DNA from 4 places in the Lederbergia graminis genome. Region 4 is predicted to be linked to each of the others. Evidence: riboswitches for the same ligand, from Rfam matches in the RefSeq annotation. Region 4 holds a riboswitch; each other region holds the start of a gene.

Region 1 (3,174 bases), on a different contig from region 4:
ACCAATATTCAGACTGAATTTTATTGCATTTGTAATGTATTCTTTCGCATTAGCTATTGCATCTATAACATTCTGCTCATTAGCTAAATTAGCTGCTATCGCAGAAGATAAGGTGCATCCAGTACCATGAACATTTTTTGTAGGTATTCTCTTACCCTTAAACCATGAAAAATCTTTCCCATCAAAATACAAATCATTAGCATCACCCTCTAAATGTCCGCCCTTTAAGAGAACAGAGGATGCTCCTTTGTTATGAATGATCTTACTCGCTTCATACATATCCTCTTCATTATGAATCTCCATGGAAGCAAGTACTTCCGCCTCTGGAATATTAGGTGTAATGATTGTTGCAAGAGGAATTAAATCAGAGATTAATTTTTGGACTGCATTTTCCTCTAATAAATGATGTCCACCTTTAGATATCATGACAGGATCAAGTACAATATGACTAGGTTGATATCTTTCTAGATTAAGAGCAACAGTTTCCACAATTTCCGGAGTTGAAAGCATGCCTATTTTCACTGCATGAACCTCAATATCTTCAAATACTGCCGCTATTTGATCACGGATGATGGTCAGGTCAATATTTTGAACTGAGCGAACCTCCACTGTATTCTGTGCAGTGATAGCTGTAATAACTGACATTCCAAATACATGGTGTGCCGAAAAAGTTTTTAAATCTGCCTGAATTCCAGCTCCTCCACCTGAATCAGATCCTGCGATTGTAAGTGCTGTTCTCATAAATAATTCCCCCTATTGATGAATTTTTCATAAGTACTTTTAATAACAAAAATCCTAAAATTGCTCCTGCACAAGAACTCACAAAGAAAGCGGGAATAAAACCAAATAATGCAGCTTCTTGGCCAAGGAATAAAGTTGCAATTGGATAACATGCCATTGCCCCTATAATCCCAGTACCTACAACTTCACCAACAAATGCCATTTCCATCTTTCTTGTTTTCATAAATAGCCATCCAGCTAAAAATGCCCCTATGATACTTCCTGGATATGCAAAAATAGATCCAGTACCAGAGATATTACGTATCGTAGAAACTATAATCGCTTGAGCAACAGCATAAGCTGGACCAAGCAAGACTGCCGTAATTACATTGGCAAAATGCTGCATTGGAAAGATACGCGTAAATCCTACTGGAATAAAAAATAAGTTGCTCGTAACTGTTGTTATAGCTGCAATCATGGCTGTTAATGCCATCTTTTTCATCTTTGACATTATTCATCCTCCTTTATATTTGTCTAGTAAACTCTAGGAAAACAAAAAACCGCTCCCTGATTAGGAAGCGGCAAACCATTTTATGAACAGAAATCACAACATAAAAAAGTAAGCCTGCTTCCCTACGCTGGTATCATCCAGATCAGGTTCAAAGGGTTTCATCTTTAATTGATTTCTCTCAGCCATTCGGCTCCCCTAGCAGACAACATGTTATTTAATTTTATAATTCATTTTATCATTAAAATTCAAGATAGCAAATATTTGTAATATTTTCGTTCTTTTTTCTTATTTTTTCTTATTTTTTTCATAGCCTACACCTCATTTTTAGGTTGTACATAGAATATGGATAAGGAGGTGAATGAAAATGAATTTGTTAAATGGTACAGATTCACTTTACCTTACAGTAGTACTTGCAGCATATGCTATCCTTGGGTTAACACTAATTCCAGCAACAGCAGCACTTTTAAGCTCATTCTTAGTTGCCTTGCAAATTATTGCGATTATCGTCATCGTGTTATTTGCAGGAGCCGTCATTATCAGAGGATTACTAAAACTCTTTGGCTCCTTTAGATAACATTAATGAAACAACGGCTTAAAAAGCCGTTGTTTCTAATTTGTTAAAATCTCCATACACAATAAACTTCAAATCATGTTATGTTATATAAAAGTATACATAATATTGATTTGAAAGAGGGATTACATTGGACTTAACATTAATCGCCACATTTCTAGGCGGATTCATGTTTATCATGTTTATTTCTGCAATTATCATCTTTCTTATTTATAACAGGAAATCCTAAACTTCTCATAATTAAAACAGTTGTAAGACTTAAAAGCCAAACTAATTTTCTAGTTTGGCTTTTATTTTTATCACATGTTCGCGGAAAGCGTAGTGTATTTCCGAAGCGGTATACATACACTAATATCATTCAGATTTGATGCTACTTAATATAAATTTCTTCCAACACCTTTATTTACTTTTACGAATTAATCTTGATTTTTTATATACTGTTATATTGATCCATGCTGAAGCAACAGTAATGATAATAAGCGCTATACCAATGAAATAATATTGAAGTTTCATTGCGAATGCAGTAAATACAAGTAAACTTACTGTGATAAACCAGCTAAAAAGTAGTATGGATATTAAATATGCCTTTTCGATTATCTCTCACCACCATGTTAATTACCGATAAAATAAAAATCAGCTTTACTGCCCTCGTGACTTGCACTAACTTCCAAGCGTGCATCAATCCGTTCTTTTAACTCTGGAACATGTGAAATGATACCCACAAGTCTGCCGCTACTTTGGATGTCCATTAAGGCTTCTATTGCATTATCGAGGGATTCTGGATCAAGTGTACCAAAACCTTCATCAATAAACATTGTTTCAAGTGATACACCACCTGCATTTTCTTGTACTACATCTGATAGTCCTAATGCAAGTGATAGAGCTGCTTTAAAACTCTCACCACCAGACAATGTTTTCACATGTCGCTCTTGTCCAGTATATTGGTCAAATACAAGTAATTCTAAACCACTTTGTACATTTCCTTTTGATCTACTTTCATTCCTAATTAATTCAAATCTTCCACTTGTCATCTTTAATAAACGAATATTTGCAGCACGTAATATATCATCTAAAAAAGACCCAAGTACAAATCTTTCAAAAGATATGCGCAATTCATTTTGACCTTTTGTAATATCGGCTAGATGACCGATCGTGTTGTATTGATTCTCTAATTGTTTAATCTCATCATTAATTTTGTTAACTTGTATTTGCACGTCTTCATTCTTTTTTATATTCCAATAAATTCTGCTATGTTGTTCTTCTAATTCTTTTAATCTCTGTTCTACAACATGTAAATTTTGTGTTAATACTTCTAATTTTGGTGATTGTTTCCCTTTTAAGTTTGTTTCATAATCGGTAATTCGATCACGAA
Region 2 (3,174 bases), on a different contig from region 4:
AGAATTGCTACGAGCAGCCCGACAGAACACCCAATCACAAAACCTGTTAATGCAAGTCCGATTGTGGATTGGAGATGATGTGTAAAGTTTCCAAAGTTACTCCAGCCCTCCAATACAATGACAGAAGGAGCAGGTAATAACCATGTTGGTACATCCGCTACTTTTACAGTAACCTGCCATATAGTAAGTAAAAGGAGGAGAACCAATGCTGGTCTCCATCCTTTCCTCCATAGCGTTCCCAATAGTTTTACCATTTTTTATTCCCCTTGCTTAGGTAAAAATTCATTCGTGAATGCTTTCTTAACATCAATTTTTTCTTCTAAAAGATCTCTATCAAACATCCAGTTCATATAGTTTTCCCAAATTTCTTCTTTTTGCTCTCCCCAACGAGGAGCATCGTCTTGATAACGAGTAGCAAGCCACTGTTGTGATTTTTTCACAAGCTCTGCATCTAAGTCAGGTACAGCTTTTACTAAAATGTCCGCAGCTTCATCTGGATTTTCAATCGCAAATTGATATCCTTTTGTTACAGCTGCCATAAAAGCTTTTACCGTGTCCGGATTTTTGTTAATCATGCTTTCATTCGTAGAAATAACTGGTGTGTAGTAGTCCAGTTGATCAGAGAAGTCCGTTAAGTACATCATATTTAAATCATCACCACGGATTTCCGCTTCGATACCTGTCCATGCATAATAAATCCAAGCAAAGTCGATATCGCGTTTTACCGCAGTGAAGAAATCAGTATTCCCCATATTTACAATATCTAGTTTGTTAATATCAGCATTTTCTCCTTCCATTAAGGAAGAAATTACTGCCTCCTCGACAGGAGCACCCCAACCGCCATATGTTTTACCTTCAAAATCTTTTGGAGATGTGATATTCTTTTCCACTGGAGAGGCAAATCCAGACGTATTATGTTGAATAATTGCACCAATAGATACGATTGGTACATCCTGTACACGTGCTTCTGTAATAGCCTCTTGTGCACTAATACCAAAATCCGCTCTTCCAGCAGCAACTAGCTGATCAGCACCAGTCTCACCTGGCATCATAATTTCAACTTCTAAACCTTCATCTTTAAAATATCCTTTTTCTTGGGCTACATATAAACCTGTATGGTTCGTATTTGGTGTCCAATCGAGCACCATTGTAACCTCTGTTAAACCATCTTCATTTTTGCTTTTACTATCTTCAGCACCACAACCTGCTAGCAATAGTAAAGCTACTAAACTAAATAACCACTTCTTCATCCTCTTTTTCCCTCCATTATTTTTGGAAAGAGAACCGCTTGAAAACGAAAAAGATGCCCATAGGTTATGAACCTGGGCATCAAAAAGAACACTCATTAACTTTAAATGATTTGATGTTCCCTTCGCTGGTATGAGCCAGAGCAGGTTCTAAGGGTCAGCACCTAACGGATGCTATCTCAACCGGCACTACCGGTCCCCCCACATTCCACATGATGTAATTTTCATCTTTAGTATAGCAGATTAAGAGAGTGTGTCTAGTTTTTTTAATTTCTAAGACTTTCCTTTTTCATTCTTTCCATCCAAATATCTAACAAGTTATAATATGCTTTCAAATTGGAATGAATTTGGATGGCTATTTCTTCATTGTAAGTATGGACAGTCAGATTTCGATCATTCACCATTTTCAGTCCTACAATGGCTTCTTCCACACTAAAAAGATTTATTTCCCGAAAACTACGAATGACACTTTTAGGAGAACCTACATCAATACCTTCTATATCATACAAATATTGCTTACCTGCTTTCCAACAGGCTTCAAAAGTGAATTCAAATCTCTGAATACAAGCATCACGCTCAATCGCATTCGGCTGGTCAATCACAACAAGCTCTCCAAAGGCCGTTAAAGCATTTTTCGCAGTATTTATCCGTTCTTGAAGTCTTTCCATAAGATCCCCTCCTTATGTACATTTTGGATAAGGCTAGAACTAGCTTCTTTCAAATTTACAACATCCACATTATATGGAATAGTCGATTCTTTTACTTTATCTATTAATTTTATCCAACTTTCTACAGGAATTTCCTCAAGAGATTCAATAGCAATATCAATATCAGAGCTCTGCTTTTCTTCATTACGTGCCCATGAGCCAAATAGGTAGATCCTTACATTATAATCAACTAATGCTTCCGTAAGGATGTGATTTAATTGCTGTAATATACTTTTACGTAACTCTTTATCATCCATCACTCTACCTCCTATTAGAAATTACTATATAAGTATTGTCAGTTCCTTGTTAATTCAGTCTTTCAGTATATTTTCCAACGCCTTTTCTAATTGCGGATATTGATATTCGTATTTATTGAGCATTGCTTGTTCTGGTATCGCACATTGCCCACGTAAGAGCATATCGCTCATTTCACCAAGTAATGCCTTCATCGCAAAACTCGGGACTGGTAGCCAATGTGGGCGACGCAGTACTCTTCCAATTGTTTTACCGAATTCACGCATTTTTGCTGGTTCAGGAGCGGTGACATTTATCGCACCAATTATTTCTGGGTTTTCGATTGCGAAATGGAGTAAACCAGCTGCGTCTACAACATGAATCCATGATAACCATTGTTTCCCTGAACCTATTGTTCCACCGACTCCCATTTTGTAAGGGAGAACCATTAATGGTAAAGCTCCTTCTTCCTTCCCAAGCACGACTCCAAAACGAGCAAACACCGTACGAACTCCATATTGTTCGGCATGCATTGCTTCTGCTTCCCACATTTTCACTACGGTTGCAAGGAAATCAGTTGCATCACTTGTCGATTGCTCAGTAAAAATTTCCGTATCAGACATTCCGTAAAATCCAACAGCTGAACCGTTTACAAGTACTTGTGGCTTAACTTCTAATGCACTAATAATTCGAATGATTTCTCGTGTTGCTGTCATACGACTGTCTAATATTCTCTGCTTTTTTGATTTTGTCCATCTGACTCCATTAATAGACTCGCCTGCTAGATTTACAATCGCATCCACTTGATGTAATTGTTTTTCAGGCTCACTATTCGCAACTAGCCACTGAACAGCTTTGAGCTGCTCTGTTTCTGTAACCTTTTCTGGATTTCTTGTTAAAATAGTTACTTGATAACCATCATTTAATAACCGTTCCTGTAATGCTTTCCCAATAAAGCCACTTCCACCTGCAATGACAACATGCAT
Region 3 (3,174 bases), on a different contig from region 4:
CGTATCAATTCAGCAGTTGCAGGTGCTAGTAAAATCCCGTTTCGGAAATGACCACAGGCAATAAAAATGCCTTCATCTTCTGGATGTCTACCGATAAACGGTTGGCCATCAAATGTCGCTGGCCGTAATCCAGAAGTAAAACCATCAATCTTCCATTCTGAGCTAGAAGGAATCATCGCTTTTGCTGTGTTAATTAAATCTTCCATGCTTTGTAAGCTGATCGATTCGCTCCATTCATCCTCGATCATTGTTGCACCAATCACGAGTTTTCCGTTGTTTCTCGGTACGATATACGATTTCTCATAAAATAACGTGTGCTGTAAAATAGGCTGATTCGTTTGGACTACGATACTTTCTCCTTTTACAGGTGTTAGTTGTTCAGAGACGCCTATATCTTGTAAAAGGCCATTACTATAAACCCCTGTTGCAACAACAACCCGTTTTGCTTCGATAGTTCCTTTTGTTGTTTTTACAAAGTAACTGTCATTCAGCTTTTGGACACCATAAACGTGCGTGTTTTCAAAAATGGATGCACCGAACACTTGGGCACCTTTGGCGAATGCTTGACATGTTTGAGTTGGTATAACATTTACATCGTCTTTAATATAAGCTGCACCCACGATATGATCCGCAACCGCTGTTTCCAACTTTTTTACTTCATGGCCATCAAGCCATTGTACAGAAGGTTGCTGTAGCAAATAATGTAGTTTTTGCTTTTCGCTTTCGTCAAAGGCGAGTTTTAATATTCCACCTTCTCGATAGCCAATATCAATCTGACTTATTTCATAGAGTTCATCTTTCAACTCTCTGTATGCTTGTTGACTAGACCTGGCGAAAGGGAAGAAGATAGATGCATCATCTTCACATTCAGAATGAGCTCCAAGCATACCAGCAGCAGCTTTCGTCGTTTTATCACCAATCGCTCCTCCATCCAATAAGGCAACATCCATCTGTGCTTTAGCTAAGTAATAGGCAATGGAGGATCCAATGATTCCGCCGCCGATGATAACTACTTCATAATTACTTCTCATGTTGCATCGCCTCACGTAATTTTTTTGCTGACTCCAAAGGATTTTTCGTTGCAAATATAGAAGACATAACTGCAATCCCATCTGCACCTACGTCTTTAACGATTGGAATTGTTTCTATATTGATTCCGCCAATTGCATATACAGGAATTGTCAATTCTTCTTTCATTTTTAAAATTGGATTAATACCATTGGGGGGTACCCCTTTTTTGCTATTTGTCTCAAAACAATGACCATAAAGCACATAATCAGCACCGTTTACTTCCGCTTCTCTTGCAGATTGTAAGGAATGTACACTACAACCAACTTGTATTTGTGGATAATGTTGCTTCACAAGCTGTACCGGTAAGCCATGTTCAGGTAAGTGAACAGTAGGGATGCCGAGACAAAGAGCAACATCTAAACGATCATTGATGATGATTTCTTCCTTATGTACGCCACTCGTTAGCAAGTAATTGATTAAGGTGACGTGTTCCTGAGCAGTTTTGGATTTCTCCCGTATTTGGACATAATCAATCACATCTTTTACCGCTATTATTTTTTCTGCAATGTCTTTTACAGCGTGATGATTATCAGTCACTGCCATTAGCTTCATCAGATTCCTCCTTTTAGTCTGTATAGCTGTAGCCTAAAAAGGAATGGATAAGTAAGAGGCAAATAAAAAAACCACTCTCCGAATAGGAAAGTGGTTGGGAATTGTTAGAGAAACGTAAAAAAACAATTTGCCTTTACCACATCCCTACGCAGGTACAAGCCTGTTCAGGTAATGAGGGTATCAAAGTAAACTACTTTTCTCTCAGCCATTATCAATGGTTCCCCTAGTGTGAAAACAAAATTTATAAAATATTTAATTTTCATAACTAAGGTACCATAATTTTCATGCTTTGCAAAGCTTTTAAAAGTAGGAACCTTTTTAGTTGACAATTAATACTATAGGGGGGTATAGTAAAAGTATCAAAGCTAAGGATGTGGTCCATTTGGAGAAAAAATTCTTACATGATCACCCAAGTCATCCAAGAACGAAAGACGAGATGCAGAAAATTGTTAATCGCTTAAAAAGAATAGAAGGGCAAGTTAGAGGTATACAAAAAATGGTGGAAGAAGACCGTTATTGTGTCGATATACTCGTGCAAATCAGTGCCATTCAGTCGGCATTAAAGCAAGTTGGTTTCTCGATTACAGAACGTCATATTAACCATTGTGTAAGTGATGCGATTAAGCAAGGGGAAGGGCAAGAAACAATTGCCGAGTTAATGAGTGTTCTAAAGCAATTTTCAAAGTAAGGGGGGTATTCAAATGAATGAAGCAAAGCATGCAGAACATGCAACACTAGGTGTTACTGGCATGACGTGTGCTGCTTGTTCCAGCCGTGTGGAGAAAGTATTAAATAAAATGGATGGGGTCGAAGCGCAGGTCAATTTATCGACGGAAAAAGCAACCGTTCATTATGATCCAGAAAAAACATCTATTGAAGATATAACAAAGAAAATTGAACATATCGGTTATGGCGTACTTACGGAAAAGGCAGAGCTCGATGTGTTTGGCATGACATGTGCAGCTTGTTCGACCAGAATTGAAAAAGTGTTAAATAAACAAGCAGGTGTAAAACTGGCGACTGTAAACTTATCCACTGAAAGTGCAGCGATTGAATATAACCCAGGTTTACTGGATGTAAACGGGCTTATTGAGAAAATCCAACATCTTGGTTATGATGCGAAACCGAAAGTGGAAGCGAAAGAAAAACAATCTTACAAAGAAAAAGAACTGAAATACAAGAAGACACAGTTACTTATCTCGGTCATTTTATCGGTACCATTATTATTAACGATGTTGGATCATTTATTGGGCATCGATTTACCACATGCACTGATGAATCCGTGGTTCCAATTCGCGTTAGCAACGCCAGTACAATTCATTATTGGATGGCAATTTTACGTTGGTGCTTATAAAAATCTGCGCAATGGTGGCGCCAATATGGATGTGTTAATTGCATTAGGTACTAGTGCAGCCTACTTCTATAGTTTATATGAAGCAATCAAAACCATTGGGAATCCTGGCTATATGCCACATTTATATTTTGAAACAAGTGCAGTGTTAATTACATTAATTTTATTTGGGAAGTATTTAGAAGCGCGTGCGAAAAGTC
Region 4 (3,174 bases):
TAGCACCATTCTCTACAACAGGAATACGGCGAACTTGATGCTCGGCCATCATTCTAGAACATTCATGTAAGTCAGTGTCTGGAGAACATGTAATGACATCACTCGTCATGCATTCTTGACATTGAACTGCATTACTATCCTTGTTATCAGCAACACAATTTAAAACGATATCTCTATCTGTAATCATTCCAACAACTTTATTCCCTTCACAAATTGGAACAGATCCACAATCAATATCACGCATGATTTTTGCAGCATTGGAAACAGCATCTTGCGGGCTGCACGATTTAACATTTTTAGTCATTACATCTGCTACTTTTGTCATTATATAAATTCCTCCTTTATAATCCTTAATAAACACATCCATTGTATTATTCAGCTAACAAACAAATTTCATGCGCTAAACTTACTACTTTACTTTTCACCATCGACACATTTCCCGGGAAATGTCGATTTGTAGTAAATCTTACTATTGGCCAAGCAGTTTAATATCTTACTTTTAGGGAAAAAGAATGGAGAACGACATTTGAAAGGAGATATGGAGATGAAAAATAAAACCATTCTTGCAACTGTAGCACTCGGTGCAGCATATTTACTAAGAAATGAAAAATCACGAAATAAGTTAATGAATCAATTTAAAAATATGACTTCAAGAAAATAATAAATAAGGGTGTCTCCATATGGAGACACCCAATTAGTTAAGCATTTGTTACTTCATATTCCTTAACAGACCAATCTTCTAAAGTATATGACATTTCCCAGAATTGCCATTCATAATAACTACTAATTTTAAAAATTTCTACCATTTCATCTCGATCTGCTTGTGTTACTTTATCTGCAATCTCATCGAGTCTTTCAATTTGTTCGAGAACTAACTTTCTAAACCATTCTCCATTATAAGTTGCAATCCATTCTTGATAGATAGGCTCTTCAGGTTTACAATCTTTTAGCCTTTCGCCAACTTCCAAGTACAACCAATAACAAGGTAATAATGCCGCAATAATATGCCCAAGTTTCCCTGAAAAAGCAGCACGGTAAAGATGGGAAGTGTATGCATAGGCTGTTGGAGCAGGTTTAAAATTCTTCTTTTCTTCTTCCGTAATACCAAGAAGTTCTGAAAACTTACGATGTAGCCCCATCTCTGCTTCATATGTACCTTGAGCATGAATAGCCAAGCGATTTGTAGTGTGCAAATCTTGAGCAACTGCTCCTCCATATGATTGAATTTTTGCGAAGTTAGATAAATAATAGGAATCTTGTAAAACATAATGCTTGAATTTCTCCAAACTTAATTCCCCTGTCCCAATCCCTTTTACAAAAGGATGATTGAAACTTGCATCCCATAATTCCTTTGACGCTTGTAAACATTGACTTGATAATTTCACAGCAATTCCCCTCCGTATAAAAATTAAAAACCACATTCCAGAGATGAAATGTGGCTACGCAAAAGAAACTATTGCTGTATATTATCCGCACTTCCCTCCGCTGGTACTAACCAGATCAGGTACAAAGGGTTTTAAAGTAATACTTTAATCTCGGCCTTTTCAAAGGCACCCCTAGTGTCATCCTATTATGTGGTTTGGGATTATCATAACATGATTAGAAAATAACTCAAATAGTACAAAACGCCTTATTCTTCGTATATACTCTCATTTGGCTTGCCAAACCATTTCTCCATTCGTTTTCTCGCTTTCTCTTTCGTTTCCTCATTAATTGCACCTATTAATTTTCCAAATGCAGCTATGATAATGAAAGCATCGTCTGTAAAGCCTACTGCTGGAAGAAAATCAGGTAATAAATCAACAGGGAAAATGAAGTAGCCTAAAGCACCCAGTATTAACATACGAGATTTCTTTGGCACTTCTGGGCTCTGTAATGCATAAAAAAGAACTAAACTTGCATAGATTGCCTTTTCTGCTAGTTTTCCACCGGTTTTCTTTAACTTATTTAAAAATTTAGTATCAGAATAGTGTTTATCCATATCTTCAGTAGTTGTCTGTAAATCTAATTGTTGGATTTCTTTTTCAGTCATTGCCACCGACTCCTTCTCAATGTATTTCTATTATATACTTTACCCCAATAATTGGAATTATAGTGCTATAACCGAATAAATATAATAACGGACAATTACTAAAAAAGGTTTCAATAAGGAGGGATCATTCTACTACTACCCAAAATATTTCGACAAAAACCAACAAAACTCTTATTTAAAAATAGCATACGAATAGAATTGTTATTATATTTTCCGAGAGCATTAATTTTACTTACTATAGGAAATGAATGACAGAATGTTTGGAAGGTTATATACTAGACTTATATTCTAATAGGAGGCGAGTATTATGTCAGAGAAGAAAGTTCGTTGGGGTATTCTTAGCACTGCAGGAATTGCAAAACGATCTGTCATTCCAGGTATTAGAGCTTCAAATAGAAATGAAGTAGTTGCAGTTGCAAGTAGGTCATTAGAAAAAGCTCAAAGTTTTGCAGATGAATTAGAAATACCTAAAGCATATGGAAGTTATGAAGAATTATTAAGCGATCCAGAAATTGAAGCCGTTTACATCCCACTCCCTAACCATTTACATAAGGAATGGACGATTAAGGCTGCACAAGCTGGAAAACATGTATTATGCGAGAAACCAATAGCTTTAGATGAGGCAGAAGCACAGGAAATGATTGATGCTTGTAAAGAAGCTGGAGTAGTATTGGCAGAAGCATTCATGTATCGTCACCTCAATAAATACACAGAAATAAAGGAATTAATTGCTGCAGGTGAAATTGGTGAGATAAGAGGAATTCACGGTGTTTTCTCTTTCAATAATCCAAAAGATTACAATAATATCCGTTATAAAAAGGAATGGGGTGGCGGCTCTATTTATGATGTTGGTTGCTATCCAATTAGTGCTGCTCGACTTATACTTGGTGAAGAACCTAAAGCAGTTACAACTCAAGCATTTTTCTCACCAGAGCATGGAGATGTGGACATGATGGCTTCTGGCTTGATGGAATTCTCAAACGGTGTTGCCTTAACTTTTGACTGCGCAATGTGGGCAGAAGGTCGTATGGAAGTAGAAATACTAGGTTCTGAGGGTAGAATCGTTTTACCAAATGCCTTCTTCGGTGAACATAAATACGACATTATAAAAGGTGGAAAAGTCGTAACAGTAGAGAAGGAAG

Evidence for each region. A riboswitch is a leader RNA that binds a small molecule or an ion and turns the genes downstream of it on or off. The one in region 4 is predicted to bind thiamine pyrophosphate.
Region 1: it holds a riboswitch for thiamine pyrophosphate, as region 4 does, so the genes downstream of both, thiW (energy coupling factor transporter S component ThiW) here and tenA (thiaminase II) in region 4, are expected to answer to the same signal.
Region 2: it holds a riboswitch for thiamine pyrophosphate, as region 4 does, so the genes downstream of both, ACFPM4_RS12135 (ABC transporter substrate-binding protein) here and tenA (thiaminase II) in region 4, are expected to answer to the same signal.
Region 3: it holds a riboswitch for thiamine pyrophosphate, as region 4 does, so the genes downstream of both, ACFPM4_RS15605 (thiamine phosphate synthase) here and tenA (thiaminase II) in region 4, are expected to answer to the same signal.

The regions. Positions count from the first base shown of each region.
Region 1 is NZ_JBHSMC010000001.1:509,569-512,742, forward strand. Features, by position in the region: gene thiD (bifunctional hydroxymethylpyrimidine kinase/phosphomethylpyrimidine kinase) at 1-741, opposite strand, end outside; gene thiW (energy coupling factor transporter S component ThiW) at 710-1,231, opposite strand; TPP riboswitch at 1,334-1,438, opposite strand; gene ACFPM4_RS02695 (hypothetical protein) at 1,596-1,805, shown strand; gene ACFPM4_RS02700 (AAA family ATPase) at 2,414-3,174, opposite strand, start outside.
Region 2 is NZ_JBHSMC010000014.1:404,790-407,963, reverse strand. Features, by position in the region: gene ACFPM4_RS12140 (ABC transporter permease) at 1-254, opposite strand, end outside; gene ACFPM4_RS12135 (ABC transporter substrate-binding protein) at 258-1,250, opposite strand; TPP riboswitch at 1,351-1,460, opposite strand; gene ACFPM4_RS12130 (HI0074 family nucleotidyltransferase substrate-binding subunit) at 1,514-1,915, opposite strand; gene ACFPM4_RS12125 (nucleotidyltransferase family protein) at 1,891-2,211, opposite strand; gene ACFPM4_RS12120 (TIGR01777 family oxidoreductase) at 2,266-3,174, opposite strand.
Region 3 is NZ_JBHSMC010000020.1:245,211-248,384, reverse strand. Features, by position in the region: gene thiO (glycine oxidase ThiO) at 1-1,031, opposite strand, end outside; gene ACFPM4_RS15605 (thiamine phosphate synthase) at 1,021-1,623, opposite strand; TPP riboswitch at 1,748-1,858, opposite strand; gene ACFPM4_RS15600 (metal-sensing transcriptional repressor) at 2,060-2,311, shown strand; gene ACFPM4_RS15595 (heavy metal translocating P-type ATPase) at 2,325-3,174, shown strand, end outside.
Region 4 is NZ_JBHSMC010000046.1:47,740-50,913, reverse strand. Features, by position in the region: gene ACFPM4_RS20340 (CBS domain-containing protein) at 1-325, opposite strand, end outside; gene tenA (thiaminase II) at 699-1,385, opposite strand; TPP riboswitch at 1,461-1,568, opposite strand; gene ACFPM4_RS20330 (YkvA family protein) at 1,631-2,032, opposite strand; gene ACFPM4_RS20325 (Gfo/Idh/MocA family protein) at 2,340-3,174, shown strand, end outside.